One region of the Streptomyces sp. NPDC027672 genome, then DNA from elsewhere that is predicted to be linked to it. Evidence: riboswitches for the same ligand, from Rfam matches in the RefSeq annotation. Region 1 holds a riboswitch; each other region holds the start of a gene.

Region 1 (7,786 bases):
TCGGTGCTGCGCCGTGAGGTGCTGGAACCGCTCGGCATCGGGATGGACGCGTTCATGGGTCCGGACGGCACGGCCGAGGACGTCCAGGCGGCGTGCGAGGCGTACGACCGCGCGCTCGCCGAGGCCGGCGGGGTCGACCTGCAACTGCTCGGCATCGGGACGGACGGGCACATCGGGTTCAACGAGCCCTGCTCCTCGCTCGCCTCGCGCACCCGGATCAAGACGCTGACCGAGCAGACCCGCGTCGACAACGCCCGCTTCTTCGAGGGCGACATCGAGCAGGTCCCGCACCACGTCATCACCCAGGGCATCGGCACGATCCTGGAGGCCCGGCATCTGGTGCTGCTGGCGACCGGCGAGGGCAAGGCGGACGCGGTCGCCGCGACCGTCGAGGGCCCGGTCGCCGCGGTCTGCCCGGCCTCCGCGCTCCAGCTCCACCCCCACGCCACGGTGGTCGTCGACGAGGCCGCGGCGTCCAAGCTGAAGCTGGCCGACTACTTCCGGCACACCTACGCCAACAAGCCGGAGTGGCAGGGGATCTAGGACCCCTCGTTTGGATCATGCCGGATCAGTCCGGAGCCGCCGCGGGGCCGAGGCCGGCGGGGGCGGAACCGGGGAGCGCGGCCCACGCTCCCCTCCCGGCCCTCGCTGCCCTCCCGGGCCCCCAGCCCTCCTTCCCCCTCCACTCCTCCTCCCCTCCCCCGCACCCACCGTCCGCGTCTGCCCCGTCCGCCCCGATGGACTAGACCAAGAGCTGGTGCGACGGTATATAGAGGGGATCACCGAGCGTGCGGGTGGAGTGCTGACGCGGCAACCCGTGCCACGATGTGAGCCGTGGCCGATGGGATGTCGGCCGCTGTCGGCATTGGGAGCCGGGAAGGCGGAGCATGAGCACCGACGTCAGCAGTGCGGAGAACGAGACCGGCACCACCCGTACCGCGCGCGTGCCCAAGTACTACCGCTTGAAGAAGCATCTGCTCGACATGACCGAGACGCAGGTGCCGGGCACGCCGGTCCCGCCGGAGCGCACGCTGGCGGCCGAGTTCGACACGTCCCGCACCACGGTCCGCCAGGCCCTGCAGGAGCTGGTCGTGGAGGGCCGGCTCGAACGCATCCAGGGCAAGGGCACCTTCGTGGCCAAGCCCAAGGTCTCCCAGGCGCTGCAGCTCACCTCCTACACCGAGGACATGCGGGCGCAGGGTCTGGAGCCGACCTCGCAGCTGCTGGACATCGGGTACGTCACCGCCGACGACCGGCTCGCCGAGTTGCTCGACATCACCGCGGGCGGCCGGGTGCTGCGCATCGAGCGGCTGCGCATGGCCAACGCCGAGCCGATGGCGATCGAGACCACCCATCTGTCGGCCAAGCGTTTCCCGGCCCTCAGGCGCTCGCTGGTGAAGTACACCTCGCTGTACACCGCGCTCGCCGAGGTCTACGGCGTCCACCTCGCCGAGGCCGAGGAGACCATCGAGACCTCCCTGGCCACACCGCGCGAGGCCGGGCTGCTCGGCACCGACGTGGGCCTGCCGATGCTGATGCTGTCCCGTCACTCGCTGGACCTCGAGGGCAAGCCGGTGGAGTGGGTGCGGTCGGTGTACCGCGGGGACCGGTACAAGTTCGTGGCCCGGCTGAAGCGGCCGGTGGAGTAACGGCACGATAACGTCCGGATGCGTTCGCTGAATCGGTATACCGATATGCGGACGAGGGCTTCCGCCGTCCCGATTCCGTCACCTAGATTGCCTGCTCATTGCACAGGTGATCAGCGAGGGGACGGAGCCGTGGATGTCCGAAACACCTGAAGTGAGACCACCGGTGGTGACACCGGTCAGGGTGATCATCGCCGTGTGTCTCGTGGCGCCCTTCGTGGCGATGCTGTGGGTCGGCTCCTACGCCAAGGTGGACCCCACGTTCATCGGGGTGCCGTTCTTCTACTGGTACCAGATGCTCTGGGTGCTGATCTCCACCGCGCTGACCATGCTGGCGTACAAGCTCTGGCAGCGTGACCAGCAGGCCCGCGCGACCACGAGGGGCGGTGCCGGACGGTGAAGGACGGCGTCAACGGCGTCGCGCTCGGCGTCTTCATCTTCTTCTTCCTGGCCGTCACGGTCCTGGGCTTCCTGGCCGCGCGCTGGCGCCGGGCCGAGAACGAGCACTCCCTGGACGAATGGGGCCTGGGCGGACGGTCCTTCGGCACCTGGATCACCTGGTTCCTGCTCGGCGGCGACCTGTACACGGCGTACACCTTCGTCGCCGTACCGGCGGCGATCTACGCGGCGGGCGCGTCCGGCTTCTTCGCGGTGCCGTACACGATCCTGGTGTACCCGCTGATCTTCACCTTCCTGCCCCGCCTGTGGTCGGTCTCGCACCGCCACGGATACGTCACCACCTCCGACTTCGTGCGCGGCCGGTTCGGCTCGAAGGGGCTGTCGCTGGCGGTGGCGGTGACCGGCATCCTGGCGACGATGCCGTACATCGCGCTCCAGCTCGTCGGCATCCAGGCGGTGCTGGACGTGATGGGCGTCGGCGGCGGCGAGGACACCAACTGGTTCGTGAAGGACCTGCCGCTGCTCATCGCCTTCGGCGTGCTGGCGGCCTACACGTACTCCTCCGGTCTGCGCGCGCCCGCGCTGATCGCGTTCGTCAAGGACGGGCTGATCTACCTCGTCATCGCGGTGGCGATCATCTACATCCCCATCAAGCTGGGCGGGTTCGACGACATCTTCGCCAAGGCCGGGCACGCGTTCAGCCAGGTCAACCCGGTCACCCACAAACCGCGCGGGGCGCTCGCGCCGGCCGAGGCGGGCCAGTGGACGTATGCCACGCTGGCCCTCGGCTCCGCGCTCGCGCTGTTCATGTACCCGCACTCGATCACCGCGACCCTGTCGTCCAAGAGCCGTGAGGTGATCCGCCGCAACACCACGATCCTGCCGCTGTACTCCCTGATGCTCGGCCTGCTGGCCCTGCTGGGCTTCATGGCGATCGCGGCCGGAGTGAAGGTCGACAACGGGCAGTTGGCCATCCCGCAGCTGTTCGAGGACATGTTCCCGGACTGGTTCACGGGCGTGGCGTTCGCGGCGATCGGTATCGGCGCGCTGGTCCCGGCGGCGATCATGTCCATCGCGGCGGCCAACCTCTTCACCCGCAACATCTACAAGGACTTCATCAAGCCGGACGCCACACCGGCGCAGGAGACCAAGGTCTCCAAGCTGGTCTCGCTGCTGGTGAAGGTCGGCGCCCTGATCTTCGTCCTCACCATGGACAAGACCGTCGCCATCAACTTCCAGCTCCTGGGCGGCATCTGGATCCTGCAGACGTTCCCGGCCCTGGTCGGCGGCCTGTTCACCCGCTGGTTCCACCGCTGGGCGCTGCTGGCCGGCTGGGCGGTCGGCATGGTGTACGGCACGGTCGCCGCGTACGGCATCGCCTCGCCGACGCAGAAGCACTTCGGCGGCAACGCCAAGGAGATCCCCGGCATCGGTGAGATCGGCTACATCGGCATGACGGCGTTCGCGCTGAACGTCCTGGTCACCGTGGTCCTGACGGTCGTCCTGAAGGCCGTGAAGGCCCCCGAGGGCATCGACGAGACCAGGCCGGAGGACTACACGGCGGACTCCGGCGACCCCGGTGTCCAGGTGGAGCTGCCGCCTGCGACGGCAGGCGCCAGTCACTGAGACAGGCCCTGAAGGGCGCGGACGGCACCGGGTAGCACCCGCGACGGGCCGCCGGAAGCGAGGCTTCCGGCGGCCCGTCGCCGTACCCTGCGGCGGACTCGGCGGAGCGGCCGGGACCGGGGCGCCCGCGGTCGGCCGCGCGGCCCAGGGCCGGGCGCCGGAACACACCCGGGCCGGGCGGGCGCGGGGCGCCGACGCCCGTGTCCGGGTGGCCCCCGGGCGCGGCGACACAACATCTGGGGGTGCAAGGACAGCCCGGCACTAGATGTATGCTCGTCCTCGCTGTCGCCGCAGGGGAATCCGGTGCGAATCCGGAACTGTCCCGCAACGGTGTGCCGGCGCGTCCGCGCGCCAGTCGAGTCCGAGCGCCTGCCGTCAGCCCACCCGGCCGTCCGGCCCGGGTGTGTTCCGACGTCCGGGCCTCGTGGAGTGGGCCGGGGGACGCGGCGCGCCGTGCGTGCTCGTGGTCGTCTCCTGCCCTCCGCCTGGCCCCGTGCCGAGCGAGGGAGATCCCCACGTGACCATCGCGCCAGCCGACCCGGCTCCGGTCAGCGCACCGGAGACCGACGGTCCCGGTGCCGCTCTGCTGCGGACCCTGACCGAGCTGACCGCCGATCTGCCCGACGCCGACCCCGGCCGGGTCGCCGCCGCCGCGCTGCGCGGACGGTCCGCGCGGGCCGACGAGGCGGAGCTGCGCGAGCTGGCGACGGAGGCCGCCGCAGGCCTGATCGCCGAGGACCCCGCCTACTCCCGGCTGGCCGCCCGGCTGCTGACGCTCGCGATCCGGGACGAGGCCGCCTCGCAGGGGGTGACGTCCTTCACCGAGTCCGTCGCGGTCGGGCACCGCGAGGGCCTGATCGCCGACCGCACGGCGGACTTCGTCCGGCTGCACGCCGGGCGGCTGGACGCGCTGGCCGGTGACGCCGTGGCGGACGGCGCCGACGACCGCTTCGGCTACTTCGGCCTGCGCACCCTGCACAGCCGCTACCTGCTGCGCCACCCGATCACCCGCAAGGTGATCGAGACGCCCCAGCACTTCATGCTGCGGGTGGCGAGCGGTCTGGCCGAGGACGACACGGTCCGCTCCGTGGACGAGGTCGCCTCGCTCTACCGGCTGATGAGCCGCCTGGACTACCTGCCCTCCTCCCCCACCCTGTTCAACTCCGGCACCCGCCACCCTCAGATGTCGTCCTGCTATCTGCTGGACTCCCCGCTGGACGAGCTGGACTCCATCTACGACCGCTACCACCAGGTGGCCCGGCTGTCGAAGCACGCCGGCGGCATCGGGCTGTCCTACTCCCGCGTCCGCTCGCGCGGTTCGCTGATCCGGGGCACGAACGGGCACTCCAACGGCATCGTGCCGTTCCTGAAGACCCTGGACGCCTCGGTCGCCGCGGTGAACCAGGGCGGCCGGCGCAAGGGCGCTGCGGCGGTCTACCTGGAGACCTGGCACTCCGACCTCGAGGAGTTCCTGGAGCTGCGGGACAACACCGGTGAGGACGCCCGCCGTACGCACAACCTCAATCTGGCCCACTGGGTGCCGGACGAGTTCATGCGCCGGGTCGCCGCCGACGCGTCCTGGTCGCTGTTCTCCCCGGCCGACGTGCCCGAGCTGGTGGATCTGTGGGGCGAGGAGTTCGACGCCGCCTACCGCCGGGCCGAGGCCGCCGGCCTGGCCAGGAAGACGCTGCCGGCGCGGGAGCTGTACGGCCGGATGATGCGGACCCTGGCGCAGACCGGCAACGGCTGGATGACCTTCAAGGACGCCGCCAACCGCACCGCCAACCAGACCGCCGAGCCCGGCCACGTCGTCCACTCCTCCAACCTCTGCACGGAGATCCTGGAGGTCACCGACGACGGCGAGACCGCCGTCTGCAACCTGGGGTCGGTGAACCTGGGCGCCTTCGTGCGCGACGGGGACATCGACTGGGAGCGGCTGGACGACACCGTCCGCACGGCCGTGACCTTCCTGGACCGCGTGGTCGACATCAACTTCTACCCGACCGAGCAGGCGGGCCGCTCCAACGCCAGGTGGCGGCCGGTGGGCCTCGGCGCGATGGGGCTCCAGGACGTCTTCTTCCAGCTACGGCTGCCCTTCGACTCCGCGGAGGCCAGGCAGCTCTCCACCCGGATCGCCGAGCGGATCATGCTCGCGGCCTACGAGGCGTCCGCCGGCCTCGCCGAGCGCAACGGCCCGCTGCCCGCCTGGGAGAAGACCCGTACGGCCCGGGGCGTCCTGCACCCCGACCACTACGGGGTCGAGTTCGCCTGGCCCGAGCGCTGGGAGGCGCTGCGCGCCCGGATCGCGCGGACCGGCCTGCGCAACGCGCTGCTCCTGGCGATCGCGCCGACCGCCACCATCGCGTCCATCGCGGGGGTGTACGAGTGCATCGAGCCGCAGGTCTCCAACCTGTTCAAGCGCGAGACCCTGTCCGGTGAGTTCCTCCAGGTCAACTCCTACCTGGTGCGGGACCTGAAGGAACTGGGCGTGTGGGACGCCCGCACCCGCGAGGCCCTGCGCGAGGCCAACGGCTCCGTGCAGGACTTCCGCTGGATCCCCGAGGACGTCCGGGCGCTGTACCGCACGGCCTGGGAGATCCCGCAGCGCGGCCTGATCGACATGGCCGCCGCCCGCACCCCGTTCCTGGACCAGGCGCAGTCGCTGAACCTGTTCCTGGAGACGCCGACCATCGGCAAGCTCTCCTCGATGTACGCGTACGCCTGGAAGTCCGGGCTCAAGACGACGTACTACCTGCGCTCGCGTCCCGCGACGCGCATCGCCCGCGCCGCCCAGGCGCAGCCCGCCGTCCCCGCGCAGGCCGCCCCGGATACCGATGCGGTCGCCTGCTCCCTGGAAAACCCCGAGTCCTGCGAGGCCTGCCAGTAATGTCCCGTAACACCCACCTGCTCGACCCCGGCTTCGAGCTGACGCTGCGCCCGATGCGCTACCCGGACTTCTACGAGCGCTACCGGGACGCCATCAAGAACACCTGGACCGTCGAGGAAGTCGACCTCCACTCCGACGTCACCGACCTGGCCAGGCTCACCGCCGAGGAGCAGCACCTCATCGGCCGGCTCGTCGCCTTCTTCGCGACCGGCGACTCCATCGTCGCCAACAACCTCGTGCTCACGCTCTACAAGCACATCAACTCCCCCGAAGCCCGCCTCTACCTGTCCCGGCAGCTCTTCGAGGAAGCCGTCCACGTCCAGTTCTACCTGACCCTCCTGGACACCTACCTGCCCGATCCGGAGGACCGCGCCGCCGCCTTCGCCGCGGTCGAGAACATCCCCTCCATCCGCGAGAAGGCCGAGTTCTGCTTCCGGTGGATCGACGAGGTGGAGAAGATCGACCGGCTGGAGACCAAGGCCGAGCGCCGCCGTTTCCTGCTCAACCTGATCTGCTTCGCCGCCTGCATCGAGGGGCTCTTCTTCTACGGCGCCTTCGCCTACGTCTACTGGTTCCGCAGCCGCGGTCTCCTGCACGGCCTGGCCACCGGCACCAACTGGGTCTTCCGCGACGAGACGATGCACATGAGCTTCGCCTTCGACGTGGTCGACACCGTCCGCAAGGAGGAGCCGGACCTCTTCGACGACCGGCTCCAGCAGCAGGTCACCGACATGCTGCGGGAGGCCGTCACCGCCGAGCTGCAGTTCGCCCGCGACCTGTGCGGCGACGGCCTGCCCGGTATGAACACCGAGTCCATGCGCCAGTACCTGGAGTGCGTCGCCGACCAGCGCCTCACCCGCCTCGGCTTCGCGCCGATCTACGGCTCCGAGAACCCGTTCTCCTTCATGGAGCTGCAAGGCGTTCAGGAACTGACGAACTTCTTCGAGCGCCGTCCGTCGGCGTACCAGGTCGCGGTGGAGGGCACCGTCGACCTGGACGAGGACTTCTGATCCCGACTCCCCTCCCGGGCCTCCTGTGCCTCCCGGATCTGCCGGTCGATGCGCCGGTCGCGCACCGCGCCGAACAGGGACGGGAGGATCAGCAGGACCAGGATGCCAAGGGTGAGGCTCATTCCGATGAGGCCTTCGATCTGGTTTCCGTTCATGGACACCACTGTCGCGCCGGTCACTCCTTACCGGGAGTGGCAGTACGGCCGTAGACCCTCGAA
Region 2 (7,786 bases), on a different contig from region 1:
GGCTGCTGCGGGGCGCGTACCACTTCGCCCTGCCGGACCGGTCCTCGGGCACCCGGCAGGCGGCGTACTTCGTGGAGCACGGCGGCGGCTGGCGGGCGGACGGCTGGACGCTGCCGCCGGCGCTCGACATCGAGTACAACCCGTACAGCGCGACGCGCCGGTGCTACGGGCTGGGCAAGGCGCAGATGGTCCGCTGGATCCGCGCGTTCAGCGACGAGGTCAGGCGGCGGACGGGCCGGCGCCCGGTGATCTACACGACGACGCAGTGGTGGAAGCTGTGCACCGGCAACAGCCGTGCCTTCTCCAAGAACCACCCGCTGTGGATCGCCCGGCACGGCACCTCCCGGCCGGGCACGCTGCCCGGCGGCTGGCAGTACTGGACGTTCTGGCAGTACGGCGCGGCGGGCACGCTGCCGGGTGACCAGAATCTCTTCAACGGGACCCTGGACCGGCTGCGGATCTTCGCCCGGGACCGGTAGCCAAGGGGCGCCCGGCCCGACGGCGCGAAGCGGAACCCGGGGCACGTGTTTCGGACACGCATGCGCCCGTCCCAGTTCATCTTCCGTTCACCCAGCTTGCCTACGTTCGACCAGCCAACGACCTCGAACGATTGCCTGGGTAAATGGAAAGCTTCTCGCTGATCCTCGCGATTGTGGTGGTAACCGCTCTCGCGTTCGATTTCACGAACGGTTTCCACGACACCGCCAACGCGATGGCCACCACCATCAGCACAGGCGCCCTGAAGCCCAAGATCGCGGTGGCCATGTCCGCCGGCCTCAATCTTGTGGGCGCCTTCCTCTCCGTGGAGGTCGCGAACACGATCTCCAAGGGTCTCGTCGACGAGAGCGGCATCCGTCCCGAGGTCATCTTCGCCGCCCTGGTGGGCGCGATCCTCTGGAACCTGCTGACCTGGCTGGTGGGCCTGCCCTCCAGCTCCTCGCACGCCCTGATGGGCGGCCTGGTGGGCGCCACCGTCGCCTCCGCCGGCTTCGGCGCCGTCCACGGCGAGGTGCTGGTCACCAAGGTGCTGCTGCCGGCCGTCGCCGCGCCGGTCGTGGCGGGCCTCGCCTCGCTGCTGGCCACCCGCCTCTCCTACGGCATCGGCGGCGGCGCCGACGACCAGGCCACCCGCAAGGGCTACCGCGCCGGCCAGATCGCCTCCGCCGGCCTGGTCTCCCTCGCCCACGGCACCAACGACGCCCAGAAGACGATGGGCATCATCACCCTCGCCCTGATCGCGGGCGGCGCCATCAGCCCCGGTTCCAACCCTCCCACCTGGGTGATCCTCTCCGCGGGTATGGCCATCGCGCTCGGCACCTACATCGGCGGCTGGCGGATCATCCGCACCATGGGCACCGGTCTGACCGACCTGGAGCCGCGCCAGGGCTTCGCCGCGCAGACCAGCGCCGCGACCGCCATCCTGGCCTCCTCCCACCTCGGCTTCTCCCTCTCCACCACCCATGTCGTCTCCGGCTCGGTGATGGGCGCGGGGCTCGGCCGCAAGGGCGGCGTGGTCCGCTGGTCCACCGCGACCCGCATGGCCGTCGCCTGGGTGCTCACCCTGCCGGCCGCCGCGCTGGTCGGCGCGGGCGCCGAGGCCGTCACCGGCCTGGGTGACGGGGGCACCGCCGCCGTCGCCGTCTTCCTGGTCGCCGCGAGCGCCGCGATCTGGAAGATCTCCCGCCGCGAGGTCGTCGACCACACCAACGTGGTCGCCGGGACCGAGGAGCCGGCCGGTGTGGTCACCACCGCCATCGCCGCGGTGACCCCGCCGCCCGCCGGCACGGTCACCGCCCACGTGCCGGCCCAGGCCGCCGGGAGCCTGACGGCCAGGGTCACCACGGACCTGACGCCCGCCGGTCTGACGGCCACGATCCCCGCCCCGGCAGCCGAGCCGGCCCCGGCCGTCCCGCCGGCCGCCACGGTCTGACCCCGAGCACCCGGTTACTGAAGGAAGCATCCCCATGACAATCGACTGGGCGGCCCTCGGCTCCGTCTTCGGCGTCAGCGTCGCGTTCACGGTGGGCGTGGTGGCGCTGTTCACCCTCGGCATCAACGGCCTGTCCCGCCGCGAGCGGGCCGCGGCCCAGGGCGGTTCCGCCGCCTTCGCCGTCACCGGCGCCTACGTCTGCTTCGCGGCCTGCGCGGCGGCGGTGGCCTACGGCATCCACCTGATCACGGCCAAGGGCTGACCGCCGGTCCCCGGTCCCCGGTCCGCGCCCAGCGCCCCCGTTCGCCCCGTTCTTCCCGTACGCCCCGCTGAACCGGCGGGGCGTACGCGTGCTCGCGGGGCCCGTGCGGCAGGGCGCCCGCAGCCGTCCGGCACCCCGGCGATGTGGGCCTCAGCACAGTCGGGCATCCCAGGTCAAAGGCGAGTTGACGGCCGTTCCGGGCGCGTGGTGGACTGCCCAGGCCATCTACGGCGGCAGGAGAGGAAGCCGGTGCGAATCCGGCGCGGTCCCGCCACTGTCACCGGGGAAGAACCCCCGGGAGCCAGGAACTCTCACCGCCGATTTCGTCGAACCAGGGCGTGGACACCCTGAGTGAGGACATGAATCGCCATGCTCGGCTGCCCGAGGACCCGTACCAGGACCGCTCCCGCGCCCACGGCCGGCTGAGCCGATGGGTGCCGATCGCACATATGCGTACGGTGCCGCCGCCGGCCTCCTCGGTGATCTGCTCCTCGGCGATCCGCGCCGCGGGCATCCGGTCGCCGCGTTCGGCCGGGCGGCCACGGCCGTGGAAGGCGCCTTGTGGCACGACCACCGCGGCTGGGGCGCCGTGCACACCGTCGTGTGCGCCGGTGGCGCCGTCGCTCTGGGCGCGCTGGCCGTCCGTGCCGTACGCCCCTGTCCCGCCGCCTCCGTCGCGCTGACCGCCGCCGCCACCTGGGCCGTGGTGGGCGGCACCTCGCTCGCCCGGGAGGCCCGTGCCGTCGGCCGCGCCCTGGAGGCGGGCGACCTCGAGGCCGCCCGCGCCCGGCTGCCCCACCTGTGCGGCCGGGACCCGCAGGCGCTGGACGCCGACGGCATCGCCCGGGCCGTGGTCGAGTCGGTCGCCGAGAACACCTCCGACGCCGTGGTCGGCGCGCTGGTGTGGGGAGCGGTGGCCGGGGTCCCGGGGCTGCTCGGGTTCCGTGCGGTCAACACCCTGGACGCGATGGTGGGTCACAAGTCGCCCCGCCACCGGCGCTACGGCTGGGCCTCCGCCCGCCTCGACGACGTCGCCGGCTGGCCCGGGGCCCGGCTGACCGCCGTGCTCGCCGCCGTGGCCGGACCGGACCCGCGGGGCGCCCTGCGCGCCTGGCGGGCCGACGCGCGCCGGCACCCCAGCCCCAACGCCGGTCCCGTGGAGGCCTCCTTCGCCGGCGCCCTCGGTGTCCGGCTGGGCGGCACGCTGTCCTACGGCGGCCGGGTCGAGCACCGGCCCGTGCTCAACGGCGGTGCCGGACGGCCGGTCCGGGTCACCGACATCGACCGGGCCGTACGGCTCTCCCGCCGCGTCGGCCTGCTCGCCCTGGGCGCCACGGCCGCCGCGCGCGCACTCCTGAAGGGACGTGGGAAGTGAACGGTGGTCTCCTCGTGGCCGGCACCACCTCCGACGCCGGCAAGAGCGTCGTGACGGCCGGTATCTGCCGCTGGCTGGTGCGCCAGGGCGTGAAGGTGGCGCCGTTCAAGGCGCAGAACATGTCCCTGAACTCGTTCGTGACGCGCCAGGGCGCGGAGATCGGCCGGGCGCAGGCCATGCAGGCCCAGGCGTGCCGGATCGAGCCGACCGCGCTGATGAACCCGGTGCTGCTCAAGCCCGGCGGCGAGCAGAGCAGCCAGGTCGTGCTGCTCGGCAAGCCGGTGGGCGAGCTGAGCGCGCGCGGCTACCACGGCGGGCGCCAGCAGCGGCTGCTGGGCACGGTGCTGGACTGCCTGGCCGAGTTGCGGGGCACGTATGACGCGGTGATCTGCGAGGGCGCGGGCAGTCCGGCCGAGATCAACCTGCGGCGGACCGACATCGTCAACATGGGTATCGCGCGGGGCGCGCGGCTGCCGGTGCTCGTCGTCGGCGACATCGACCGCGGCGGCGTCTTCGCCTCGTTCTTCGGCACGGTCGCCCTGCTCTCGCCCGAGGACCAGGAACTGGTCGCCGGGTTCCTGGTGAACAAGTTCCGCGGTGACGTCTCCCTGCTGGAACCGGGCCTGGAGATGCTGCGCGGCCTCACCGGGCGGCGGACGTACGGCGTGCTGCCGTTCCGGCACGGGCTCGGCATCGACGAGGAGGACGGGATGGGGGTCCCCCCGCGCGAGCGCAGCCGAGCGTGGGGGAGGGTCTCGCTGCGCGGCACGGTGCGCGAGTCCGCGGTGACTCCCCCGGTCGGCGCGGACGTCCTGCGGGTCGCGGTGTGCGCGATCCCGCTGATGTCCAACTTCACCGACGTGGACGCGCTGGCCGCCGAACCGGGTGTCGTGGTGCGGTTCGTGGACCGCCCGGAGGAGCTGGCGGACGCCGACCTGGTGGTGGTCCCGGGCACCCGCGGCACCGTGCGGGCCCTGGCGTGGCTGCGCGAACGCGGCCTCGCCGACGCCCTGGTCCGCCGGGCGGCCGAGGGGCGCCCGGTCCTCGGGGTGTGCGGCGGCTTCCAGATCCTCGGCGAGCACATCGAGGACGAGGTGGAGTCGCGGGCCGGCGCCGTGCCCGGTCTCGGCGTGCTGCCCGTCCGGGTGCGCTTCGCCCGCGAGAAGACCCTCACCCGGCCGAGCGGGACGGCCCTCGGCGAGCGGGTCGACGGCTACGAGATCCACCACGGCGTGGCCACGGTCACCGGCGGCGAACCCTTCCTGGACGGCTGCCGGGTCGGCCAGACCTGGGGCACCCACTGGCACGGCTCGCTGGAGTCGGACGGTTTCCGGCGGGCGTTCCTGCGCGAGGTGGCCGCCGCCGCGGGCCGCCGCTTCGTGCCCGCGCCGGACACCTCCTTCGCCGCGCTGCGCGAGGAGCAGCTCGACCGGCTCGGCGACCTGATCGAACAGCACGCGGACACGGACGCGCTGTGGCGGCTCATCGAGTCGGGCGCGCCGCAAGGACTGCCTTTCATTCCACCGGGAGCGCCCGCATGAGCACAGTGTTGTTGTTGTCGACCGCCGACACGGATCTGCTGGCGGCCCGGGCCTCCGGCGCCGGTTACCGCATCGGCAACCCGACCCGGGTCGACGTCGCCGAGGAGCTGCCGGGCCTGATCGCGGGCGCGGACCTCGCCGTCGTACGGCTGCTGGGCGGCAAGCGGGCCTGGGAGGACGGGCTGGCCGCGCTGAAGGCGTCCGGTCTGCCGACCGTGCTGCTGGGCGGCGAGGCCGTGCCGGACGCCGAGCTGATGGCCGAGTCCTCCGTGCCGGCCGGTGTCGTCGCCGAGGCGCTGAAGTACCTGGTCGAGGGCGGCCCCGAGAACCTGCTGGAGCTGTCCCGGTTCCTGTCGGACACCGTGCTGCTGACCGGCGAGGGCTTCGAGGAGCCGCGCCGCATGCCGGAGTTCGGCGTGCACGGCGCGTACGAGGTGCGAGACGGCCGGCCGACCGTGGGCGTGCTGTTCTACCGGGCGCACGAACTGAGCGGCAACACCGCCTTCGTGGACACCCTGTGCGCGGCGGTCGAGGCGCACGGCGCCAACGCCCTGCCGGTGTACTGCGGTTCGCTGCGCGACGCGGACCCCGCGCTGTACGAGCTGCTGGGGCGGGCCGACGCGCTGGTGGCCACCGTGCTCGCGGCCGGCGGCACGCACGCCTCGCAGGCGTCGGCCGGCGGTGACGAGGAGTCCTGGGACATCGGGGCGCTCGCCGACCTGGACGTCCCCGTGCTGCAGGGGCTGTGCCTCACCACCTCGCGGGCGGCGTGGGAGGAGTCCGACGCGGCCCTGTCCCCCATGGACGCGGCGATGCAGGTGGCGATCCCGGAGTTCGACGGCCGGCTGATCACCGTGCCGTTCTCCTTCAAGGAGCAGGGCCCCGACGAGGTCCCGGTGTACACCGCCGACCCCGAGCGGGCCGCCCGGGTGGCCGGGATCGCCGTACGGCACGCGCGGCTGCGGCACAAGCCGAACGCCGAGAAGAAGATCGCGCTGGTGTTCACGGCGTACCCGACGAAGCACTCCCGGGTCGGCAACGCCGTCGGTCTGGACACGCCCGCGTCGGCGGTCCGGGTGCTGGACGCGCTGCGGGACGCCGGGTACGGGGCGGAGGGCTACCCCGACAACGGCGACGAGCTGATCCACCGGCTCATCGCGGCCGGCGGGCACGACGTCGAGTGGCTGACCGAGGAGCAGTTGGCGGCGGCGCCCGCGCGGGTGCCGCTGGCCGACTACCGGGAGTGGTTCGCGACGCTGGACCCGGGGCTGCGCGAGGCGATGACCGAGGCGTGGGGCGAGCCGCCGGGCAGCCTGTACGTGGACGGCGACGACATCGTGCTGGCGTCCCTGCGGTTCGGCAACGTCGTGGTGATGATCCAGCCGCCGCGCGGTTTCGGCGAGAACCCGATCGCGATCTACCACGACCCGGACATGCCGCCCTCGCACCACTATCTGGCCGCCTACCGCTGGCTGGAGAACAGCTTCGGCGCGGACGCGATCGTGCACATGGGCAAGCACGGCACGATGGAGTGGCTGCCCGGCAAGGGCCTCGGGCTGTCGCGCGGGTGCGCCCCGGACGCGGTCCTCGGCGAACTGCCGCTGATCTACCCGTTCATCGTCAACGACCCCGGCGAGGGCACCCAGGCCAAGCGGCGCGGGCACGCCACCGTGGTCGACCACCTGGTGCCGCCGATGGCGCGCGCGGACACCTACGGCGACCTGGCCAAGCTGGAACAGCTCCTGGACGAGTACGCGCTCGTCTCCGACCTGGACCCGGCGAAGGCGCCGGCCGTCCGCGCCCAGATCTGGACGCTGGTCAAGGCCGCCGAGCTCCACCACGACCTGCACGTGGACGAACAGCCGGACGAGGACGCCTTCGACGAGTTCGTCATGCACATCGACGGCTATCTGTGCGAGATCAAGGACGTGCAGATCCGGGACGGCCTGCACATCCTCGGCGGCGGGCCGGTCGGCGAGCCGCGGGTGAACCTGGTGCTGGCCGTGCTGCGCGCCTCCCAGGTGTGGGGCGGCCGGGCGGGCGCGGTGCCCGGACTGCGGGCCTCGCTCGCGGCCCGGTTCGGGCTGGACGAGAAGGAGTTGCTGGCCGAGCCGGGCGCCCCGGTGAAGGTGCCGGCCGAGCTGACGGACCTGGTGGCCGGTCCGGCCCGGACCGGCGCCGACGCGATCGACCTGCTGGAGCAGTTGTGCCGGCGGATCGCGGAGGGCATGGAGGCGCGGGCCTGGGACCGCGCGGTCGTGCCGGCCGTGCTGCGGGGCGTGCTCGGCGACGACGTGCCCGCCGCGGTCGCCGTGCTGGAGTTCGCGTGCGACGAGGTCGTACCGCGGCTGGCCCGCACCACCGACGAGATCGGGCACATCCTGCGGGCCCTGGACGGCGGCTACGTCCCGGCGGGCCCGTCCGGGTCGCCGACGCGCGGCCTGGTCAACGTCCTGCCGACCGGCCGCAACTTCTACTCGGTCGACCCCAAGGCGATCCCGTCCCGGCTGAGCTGGGAGGTCGGGCAGGCGCTGGCGGACTCGCTGGTGCAGCGGTACCTGAGCGACACCGGGGCGTACCCGAAGTCGGTCGGCCTGACGGTGTGGGGCACCTCCGCGATGCGCACCCAGGGCGACGACATCGCGGAGATCCTGGCGCTGCTGGGCTGCCGCCCGGTG
Region 3 (7,786 bases), on a different contig from region 1:
ACACCGAGGCCGCCGAGGAGCACTACGTCCGCGCCCTGAGCCTGCTGGAACGCGCGGGCGCCGCCGGCGACCTGGCCGACCTGTGCCGTCTGCTGGGCGACCTGCTGCGCCGCACGGGCCGTACCGAGGCCGCCCTGGACGCCTACCGCACCGGTCTGCGCCACCGTGCCGCGCCCGGCACCACCACCCTGGGCCCGGCCCCGGCCCAGCCGCCGCTGTGAGCCTCACACCTGGGCCAGGCCCTGCCGGCGGATGTCGGCCAGGCGCAGGGCGCCGATCTGGACGGCGGCCTGGGTGGCGTCGTTGGGCACGTCGCCGAGACCGCCGTTGGTGAGGGCGAAGGCGTCCTCGCCGACCCGGACGGCGGCCACGTCCAGGGTGAGCAGGAAGCGCTGGTCGTCCGGTGCCGTCCCGGCTACGGTGACGCGCAGGCCCTGCCGCACGTCCCCGACCTCCGGCAGCGGCGCGTCCACGACCTGCACGTCCTCCACGAGGCCCTGCTCGGTGACGGCCGTGAACCGGGCGCAGCGCACCGGCAGCGTGCCCAGCCAGGCCAGCGCCGCGTCCACGTCCGCCGGCCGGCGCCCGGCGATCTGGAAGCGGAGCTGGGCCTCGGTGTCGGCGTCGTCCAGGCCCACGGCGACGCGGGCCGGGGCGCCGAGGAGTTCGTCGCCGTAGAGGGCGTCCAGCAGCGGCTGGCACTCGCCGGCCGAGGTGCGGCTCTTGAGCAGCCCGTCCCGCCAGGTGGCCGCGCCGCGCGTGGCGGTCCAGGGGGCGCCCAGGTCGGTCTGGGTGAGCAGCGCCGCCTGCGCCTGCTCGTCGCTGAGCGTGGAACCGTCGGCCCGCGCCGACGCCCTGGGGGTCCGGCTCGGCGGATCGACCGTGGGCAGCGGATGCGGCGCGCTCGCCGGGTGGTCGAGGCTCAGGGCCGCGCAGCCGCCGCCGAGCAGCAGGGCCGTGGCGAGGAGGGGGCGCTGCACGGCACGGGGTATGCGGGGGCGTATCGCGGGGGACATCGAGGCCTCCTGGCTGCGCGCGGCCGGCGAAAACTCCTGCTCTCACGGCACCACCGCCGCCCCGGCCCCACCAGCGCTCCGGTCCGTACGGGTGAGCGGGCCGTGGCCGCACGGCCGCCGAGGGAGAAGCCGGGGAGCGCGGCGCGGGCCGGCTGCGGGCGTCCCGGAACCGTGGATGCCGGGGACGGCCGGTCCCGGCGCGCCGGGGTGATCTATCGTCGGCTCGACGGAAGGAGTCCGCCGTGACCGGTCAGCCCATTCCCGTGATCATCGACTGCGACACCGGGGTCGACGACGCCCTGGCCCTGCTCTTCGCCGTACGCCACCCCGGGCTCGACCTCAGGGCGGTGACCTGCGTGGCCGGCAACACCGACGTGGACGGCGTGGTCCGCAACACCCTGACCGTGCTGGAACAGGCCGGCGCCCCCCGGGTCCCGGTGGCCCGGGGCGCCGAGCGGCCGCTGATCGAGCCGGCCCGTACGGCGCCGGTGCACGGCGTCGACGGCATGGGCGACCTGGGGCTGCCCGCGCCCGCCCGGACCGCCGCCGACGTGGACGCGGTGACCTTGCTGCACCGGGAGATCCTCGCCTCCCCGCGCCCCGTCACCCTGATCCCGACCGCCCCGCTGACCAACATCGCGCTGCTGCTGCGCACCCACCCCGAGGTGACCCGGAACATCGAGCGGATCGTGTTCATGGGCGGCGCCGTGACCACCGGCAACGCGACCCCGGTCGCGGAGTTCAACGTCTGGCACGACCCGGAGGCGGCGGCCATCCTGCTCACGGCCGGTGTGCCGGTCACGATGTACGGCCTGGACGTGTTCACCCGGGTCGTGGTCCCCGCCGAGGAGGTGCACCGGCTGCGCGCGAGCGCCGAGCCCGGCACCCGGCTGGCCGGCGAACTCCTCGCCCACCGGCCCACCGCCCAGGGCGAGGCGCCGGAGGCCGAGGAGGCGGGCGGTCTCGGCGACGCGGGCGCGGTGTGCGCGGTCGCCGACCCGGCCGGCCTCACCACCCGGCGCCTGCCGGTCGAGGTCTCCCTCGCCCCCGGCCCCACCCGGGGCCAGACCGTCGTCGACCGCCGCCTGCGCCCCGGCGAGTCCGAACTCCACGAGGGCGGCCGCGAACGGGCCCTCGTGGACGTGGCGCTGGACGTGGACGTCGACCGGTACGTGCGGCTGTACCTGGAGACGGTGGCCCGGCCGTAGCGTCCGGGGCGGCGGTCAGCCCGAGTCGGCGGGGCGGGGGGTCCAGCGCTGTTCGACCTTGGCCACCTTCCAGTACGCCAGCGCCGCCGCCCACACCACCACGAACAGGCCGACGATGAGATAGCCGACGTTGTCCAGGTCCAGGCCGGCGATCCAGCCGGTGACCTCGTCGTGCAGGCCGAACTTCTCGTGCAGGACGCCGACCAGCTCGATGGTGCCGATGAAGAAGGCGACGGCGATGGACAGGCCGGTGATGGCGAGGTTGTAGAACACCTTGCGGACGGGGTTGGAGAAGGCCCACTGGTAGGCGAAGTTCATGAACGTGCCGTCGAGGGTGTCGAACAGGCTCATCCCGGCGGCGAACAGCAGCGGCAGGCACAGGATCGCGTACCAGGGCAGGCCGGCCGCCGCGCCCGAGCCCGCCATCACCATCAGCGTGACCTCCGTGGCCGTGTCGAAGCCCAGGCCGAAGAGGAAGCCCAGCGGGTACATCTGGCCGGGCCGGGAGACCGACTTCGTCAGCCGGCCGAGGACTCGGTTCATGAAACCGCGCGAGTCCAGGTGCGCCTCCAGCTCCCTCTCGTCGTAGGTGCCCGCGCGCATCGACCGGAACACCTTGAGGATGCCCGCCAGCGCGACCAGGTTCAGCGCGGCGATCAGGTACAGGAACGTGCCGGAGACCGTCGTGCCGAGGAAGCCGAGCACCTGGTGGGTGGCCGAGCCCTCGTTCATCACCTTGCCGGCCAGCGAGGTGCCGCCCGCGATCAGCAGGGCCAGCAGCACCACGACGCTGGAGTGGCCGAGCGCGAACCAGAAGCCCACCGACACCGGCCGCTTGCCGTCGGCCATCAGCTTGCGGGTGGTGTTGTCGATCGCCGCGATGTGGTCGGCGTCGAAGGCGTGCCGCATGCCGAGCGTGTAGGCGGTGATGCCGAGCCCGACCCCGAAGACGTCACCGCCGACCGTGTAGTGCTCGGGGGTGACGAGCAGGAAGAGGATGCCGAAGGCGACGGCGTGCAAGGCGACGATCACCGCCAGCAGTCCCGCCGTCTTGACGGTGTCCTCGCGTCGCCAGCGGAAGACAGCAGCATTGGCCATAGGTTCACGCTCCAGCACCTCGTGGATCACTTCGTGAGTGCCGTGGCCGGTCTCCTGGCTTACGGGTCGTGCGTCCGCCGTTCCTGCCTTCCCGGTCGTAGGACCAGTGGCCCGGCGCGTGCCGGACGGAACGGGAACTCCCCGATCACAGTGGCGAGGGCCGCGTCGACCTTGCATCGACTTCCCGAACACCACGGCCCGCCCACCGTAGAGGGGCACGTGGTTTCCTGCATAGCTGCGTACCTGCGCAGGTATTCAAGATCACACCGCTGCCTGGGAGGATGGGGGCATGCATCTCGTGCCTGCCGACCGTGCCGGCCGCCGGACCATCGACGGTCACCGGGTGTGCGAGGCGATCGCCGCCATCGGTGACGCCGGCCGTCTGCGCGGCTGGGCCGACCGCTTCTCGCTCCTGGCCGACGCCAACCGGCTCGCGCTGCTGCTCGCCCTGCACCGCACCGGCCCGCTGGCCGTCTCCGACCTCGCGATCGCCACGGGCATGAACGACCCGGCCGTCTCCCAGGCCCTGCGGCTGCTGCGGGCGGCCGGCGTGGTGGCGGGCGAGAAAGAGGGGCGCGTGGTGCGCTACCGGGTGGTGGACGCGGAGGTACAGGGCTTGTTGGAGCACTGCACCGCCTGACCGCGCGCGCGAAGGTTCCCTTTCCGGGCAAGGTGGACAGATACAGGTTCTGTACCGTCGTCCGTCCCTTGGGAGCCCGTATGGCCGACCTCTCGCCGGACCTCTCGTCCAGGAACCCCGACTGGTGGCGGCAGGCCGTCGTCTACCAGGTCTATCCGCGCAGCTTCGCCGACGCCGACGGAGACGGCCTCGGCGACCTGCGGGGCGTCACCGAGCGGCTGCACCACCTCGCCGCGCTCGGCGTGGACGCCCTGTGGCTGAGCCCGTTCTACCCGTCCGAGCTCGCCGACGGCGGCTACGACGTCATCGACCCGCGCGGGGTCGACGAACGCCTCGGCACCCTGGACGACTTCGACGCCCTGGTCGCCGAGGCGCACCGGCTCGGCCTGAAGGTCGTCGTGGACGTCGTCCCCAACCACACCTCCCACCTGCACCGCTGGTTCCAGGAGGCGCTGCGGGCCGGCCCCGGCTCGCCCGCCCGGGACCGGTACGTCTTCCGGCCCGGCCGGGGCGCGCACGGCGAACACCCGCCCACCGACTGGCAGTCCGTCTTCGGCGGCAGCGCCTGGCGCCGGGTGCCCGACGGCGAGTGGTACCTCCACCTCTTCGCCCCCGAACAGCCCGACCTCGCCTGGGACCACGAGGAGGTCCGCGCCGACTTCCGCGCCACCTTGCGCTTCTGGTCCGACCGGGGCGTCGACGGCTTCCGGGTGGACGTCGCCCACGGCATGGCCAAGGACCTCACCGAGCCGCTGCGCGACCTCGGCGACATCGGCGCGACCGGCGAGGCCGCCCTGCCCCGGATGGCACCGGGCAGCCACCCCTACTGGGACCGCGACGAGGTGCACGAGATCTACCGCGACTGGCGCAAGGTCTTCGACGCCTACAGCCCGCCGCGCACGGCCGTCGCCGAGGCCTGGGTGCCGGGCCCGCGCCGCGCGCTGTACGCCCGCCCGGACGAACTCGGCCAGGCGTTCAACTTCGAGTACCTGGAGGCGGGCTGGGACGCGGCGGAGCTGCGCGAGGTCATCACCGGCTCCCTGGCCACCGCCCGCTCCGCCGGGGCCTCCGCGACCTGGGTGCTGTCCAACCACGACGTCGTACGGCACGCCTCCCGGCTGATGCTGCCGCCCGGCACCGACCCGGCCGCCTGGCTGCTCTCCGGCGGCACGGCGCCCGCGGTCGACCCGGCGGCGGGGCTGCGCCGGGCCCGCGCGGCGACCCTGCTGATGCTGGCGCTGCCCGGCTCGGCCTATCTCTACCAGGGCGAGGAACTCGGGCTGCCCGAGGTCGCCGATCTGCCCACGGAGGTGCTCCAGGACCCGATCTGGGAGCAGACCGGCCATGTCCGCAAGGGCCGCGACGGCTGCCGGGTGCCGCTGCCGTGGACGACGACCGGACCGTCGTACGGCTTCGGGCCCGGGGCCGGCTGGCTGCCGCAGCCGGCGTCCTTCGCCGGCTACGCGGTGGAGGCGCAGGCCGGCACCGAGGGCTCCACGCTGGAGCTGTACCGCACGGCCCTGCGGCTGCGCCGCAAACTGCTGGCCGGCGAGACGCTGGACTGGGCGCCGGACGCGCCCGCCGACGTGCTGGACTTCCGCCGCACCGACGCCTGGCGCTGCGTCACCAACCTGGGTGCCGGACCGGTGCCGCTGCCGGCCGGTGAGGTCCTGCTGTCCAGCGCGCCGCTGCCGGCCGCCGGCACGCTGCCCCCGGACACCACCGTCTGGCTGGCCTAGGGCGTCCGGCCCGGGGCCGGCGCCGCCCCGGGGGTGCCGCCCGCGATGCCGTCGATGTCCACCGGTGTGGCGGTGGCCGTCGGCGGCGGGGTGAGCACCACCTGGGGCCGGCCGGCGGACGGGGGCGGCGGGGTCAGGTCGGAGTCGGGCAGCTTGGGCGGGGTGGTCTGCTGGAAGAGGGTCTGGTCGAAGTCGACCAGACCCGTCTTCTCCATCACCGTGATGTGGTCCAGGACGGTGTCGTTGGCCTGGTCGGCGAGGGCCCGCACCAGCGCGTTCTTGGTGGTGGAGCGGATCTTGGCGATCGTGTTGAAGATCGAGCCGTGCGTCATCCGCAGGATGTTCGCGAAGTCGGTGTCGAACCGCCGGCCGCTCTCCGCCTCCAACTGGCGCACGAAGCCCTGCTGCTGGGGACTGGCCACGTCGGGCAGCGTGATGTCCAGCATCGGCGCGATCTTCCGGCAGGTGGTGTCCAGCGCGGCGTGCCCGTCGATGAGATGCCGGCTGGCCGTGCGCACGCCCTCGGAGGCGCCCTTGCGCAGCCCGATCCGCCCGACCGGGTACTCCCACAGCCCGGCCGCCCGGACCTTCACCACGAAGTCCCGGTCCTGCTCGGTGAGCGGCCCCCACTGGGTGTCGGCGATGACGCGGTCCTGCGCGGTGGAGACCGTGCTCAGGCCGAGCATGCCCGGGTAGGCGAGCGCCGCGAGGGTGAGGGCCATCGCACCGCCCACGAACGCAGTTCCCGTCGCGTTCCGCGAAAAGCGCACCGTTCCTCCTGCTGGGGTCGCGTCCGGCGTTCGGACGCACAGCAGTACGGACGCGGGGGCCGTCCGTATCAGCGTCGCGGGCAAAGAATCCTCCCGGTCCGCTGACCGGAGGCCGAACGCTCCCGCGGGACCGCGGCGGTCCTCTTCCGGACGGCCGGAGCGGGTTCCTGTACGGGTGATGCGGGACGTTCACCCTGCACGGCGTGGCTTTATGCCTCAATATAGGGACATTGGCCGCACTGCTCTCTTCAAAGGGGGCCTCCATGGCTGTCGACATCCCCGCGCTCGTCAAGCCGTCCCGTCTCAGAAGCCGGGGCGGCCTGCTGGGCGAGTGCCTGGCGGAGTTCCTCGGGACCTTCGTCCTCATCTGCTTCGGCTGCGGTGTGGTCGCGATGGCGGTCGCCGCACTCCCCGGTTCCGGCCGGGCCGCCACCCCCACCACGATCTTCCTGGCCGCCGGCGACTGGCTGCTCGTCACCTGGGGCTGGGCCCTGGCCGTCATGTTCGGCGTCTACGTCGCCGGCGGCGTCAGCGGCGCCCACCTCAACCCGGCGGTGACCCTCGCCATGGCCCTGCGCCGGGGCTTCGCCTGGGCCAAGGTCCTGCCCTACTGGTTCGCCCAGGTCGTCGGCGCGCTCACCGGGGCGGCGCTGGTCTACCTCGTCTACCACGACGCGATCAACACCTTCGACCGCACGGTGACGGCACCGAAGGTCGACGGGCACACGAACACCACGTTCTCGATCTTCGCGACCTTCCCGGCCCCGTACTTCCACGGCGGCATCTGGGGCCCGCTGATCGACCAGATCGTCGGCACGGCCCTGCTGCTCATGCTGATCGCCGCCGTCATCGACCTGCGCAACCAGGCCGTGCGGGCCAACCTCGGGCCGCTGGTCATCGGCTTCGCCGTGGCCGCCATCGGCATGTCCTACGGCGCCAACGCGGGCTACGCGATCAACCCGGCCCGTGACTTCGGCCCGCGCCTGTTCACCTACGCGGCCGGCTGGGGCAGTCTGGCGTTCCCCGGCAGCGTGTCCGGTTCCTTCAGCGCCTACTGGTGGATCCCCATCGTCGGCCCGCTGATCGGCGGGGCGATCGGCATCCTGGTCTACGACCTGTTCATCGGCGACGTCCTGGTCGTCCGCTCCCAGCTCGCCGAGCTGCCCCCGCCGGGACGCTCGACCCCGGTCCGCACGAGCGACGAGGACTGACATCGGGGGGCGGCCGGACCGGTGGCGCCGGTCCCGGAGGTCAGAGCCCCGGGCGGCGGACGGGCGGCGAGCCGGTCCCGGGGGTCAGAGCGCGAGCAGGAGCG

The links. Region 1 has a riboswitch for cobalamin ahead of ACZ4SV_RS01345 (ribonucleoside-diphosphate reductase subunit alpha). Riboswitches for the same ligand answer to the same signal wherever they lie in the genome.
Region 2: linked by a shared signal. The riboswitch ahead of ACZ4SV_RS29160 (cobalamin biosynthesis protein) and the one ahead of ACZ4SV_RS01345 (ribonucleoside-diphosphate reductase subunit alpha) in region 1 are both predicted to bind cobalamin.
Region 3: linked by a shared signal. The riboswitch ahead of nicT (Nickel transporter NicT) and the one ahead of ACZ4SV_RS01345 (ribonucleoside-diphosphate reductase subunit alpha) in region 1 are both predicted to bind cobalamin.

Annotation. Positions count from the first base shown of each region.
Region 1 covers NZ_JBVHSO010000001.1:299,793-307,578, forward strand. The annotation lists gene nagB (glucosamine-6-phosphate deaminase) at 1-543, shown strand, start outside; gene ACZ4SV_RS01330 (GntR family transcriptional regulator) at 888-1,649, shown strand; gene ACZ4SV_RS01335 (DUF3311 domain-containing protein) at 1,783-2,046, shown strand; gene mctP (monocarboxylate uptake permease MctP) at 2,043-3,671, shown strand; adenosylcobalamin-variant (AdoCbl-variant) riboswitch at 3,954-4,050, shown strand; gene ACZ4SV_RS01345 (ribonucleoside-diphosphate reductase subunit alpha) at 4,189-6,558, shown strand; gene ACZ4SV_RS01350 (ribonucleotide-diphosphate reductase subunit beta) at 6,558-7,568, shown strand.
Region 2 covers NZ_JBVHSO010000014.1:51,172-58,957, forward strand. The annotation lists gene ACZ4SV_RS29145 (lysozyme) at 1-479, shown strand, start outside; gene ACZ4SV_RS29150 (inorganic phosphate transporter) at 623-1,930, shown strand; gene ACZ4SV_RS29155 (hypothetical protein) at 1,965-2,192, shown strand; cobalamin riboswitch at 2,383-2,523, shown strand; gene ACZ4SV_RS29160 (cobalamin biosynthesis protein) at 2,623-3,567, shown strand; gene ACZ4SV_RS29165 (cobyric acid synthase) at 3,564-5,108, shown strand; gene cobN (cobaltochelatase subunit CobN) at 5,105-7,786, shown strand, end outside.
Region 3 covers NZ_JBVHSO010000006.1:199,625-207,410, forward strand. The annotation lists gene ACZ4SV_RS16730 (helix-turn-helix domain-containing protein) at 1-221, shown strand, start outside; gene ACZ4SV_RS16735 (hypothetical protein) at 225-1,016, opposite strand; gene ACZ4SV_RS16740 (nucleoside hydrolase) at 1,259-2,224, shown strand; gene nicT (Nickel transporter NicT) at 2,240-3,322, opposite strand; cobalamin riboswitch at 3,350-3,533, opposite strand; gene ACZ4SV_RS16750 (ArsR/SmtB family transcription factor) at 3,612-3,962, shown strand; gene ACZ4SV_RS16755 (glycoside hydrolase family 13 protein) at 4,043-5,701, shown strand; gene ACZ4SV_RS16760 (DUF4142 domain-containing protein) at 5,698-6,435, opposite strand; gene ACZ4SV_RS16765 (MIP/aquaporin family protein) at 6,735-7,682, shown strand; gene ACZ4SV_RS16770 (cytochrome C oxidase subunit I) at 7,767-7,786, opposite strand, start outside.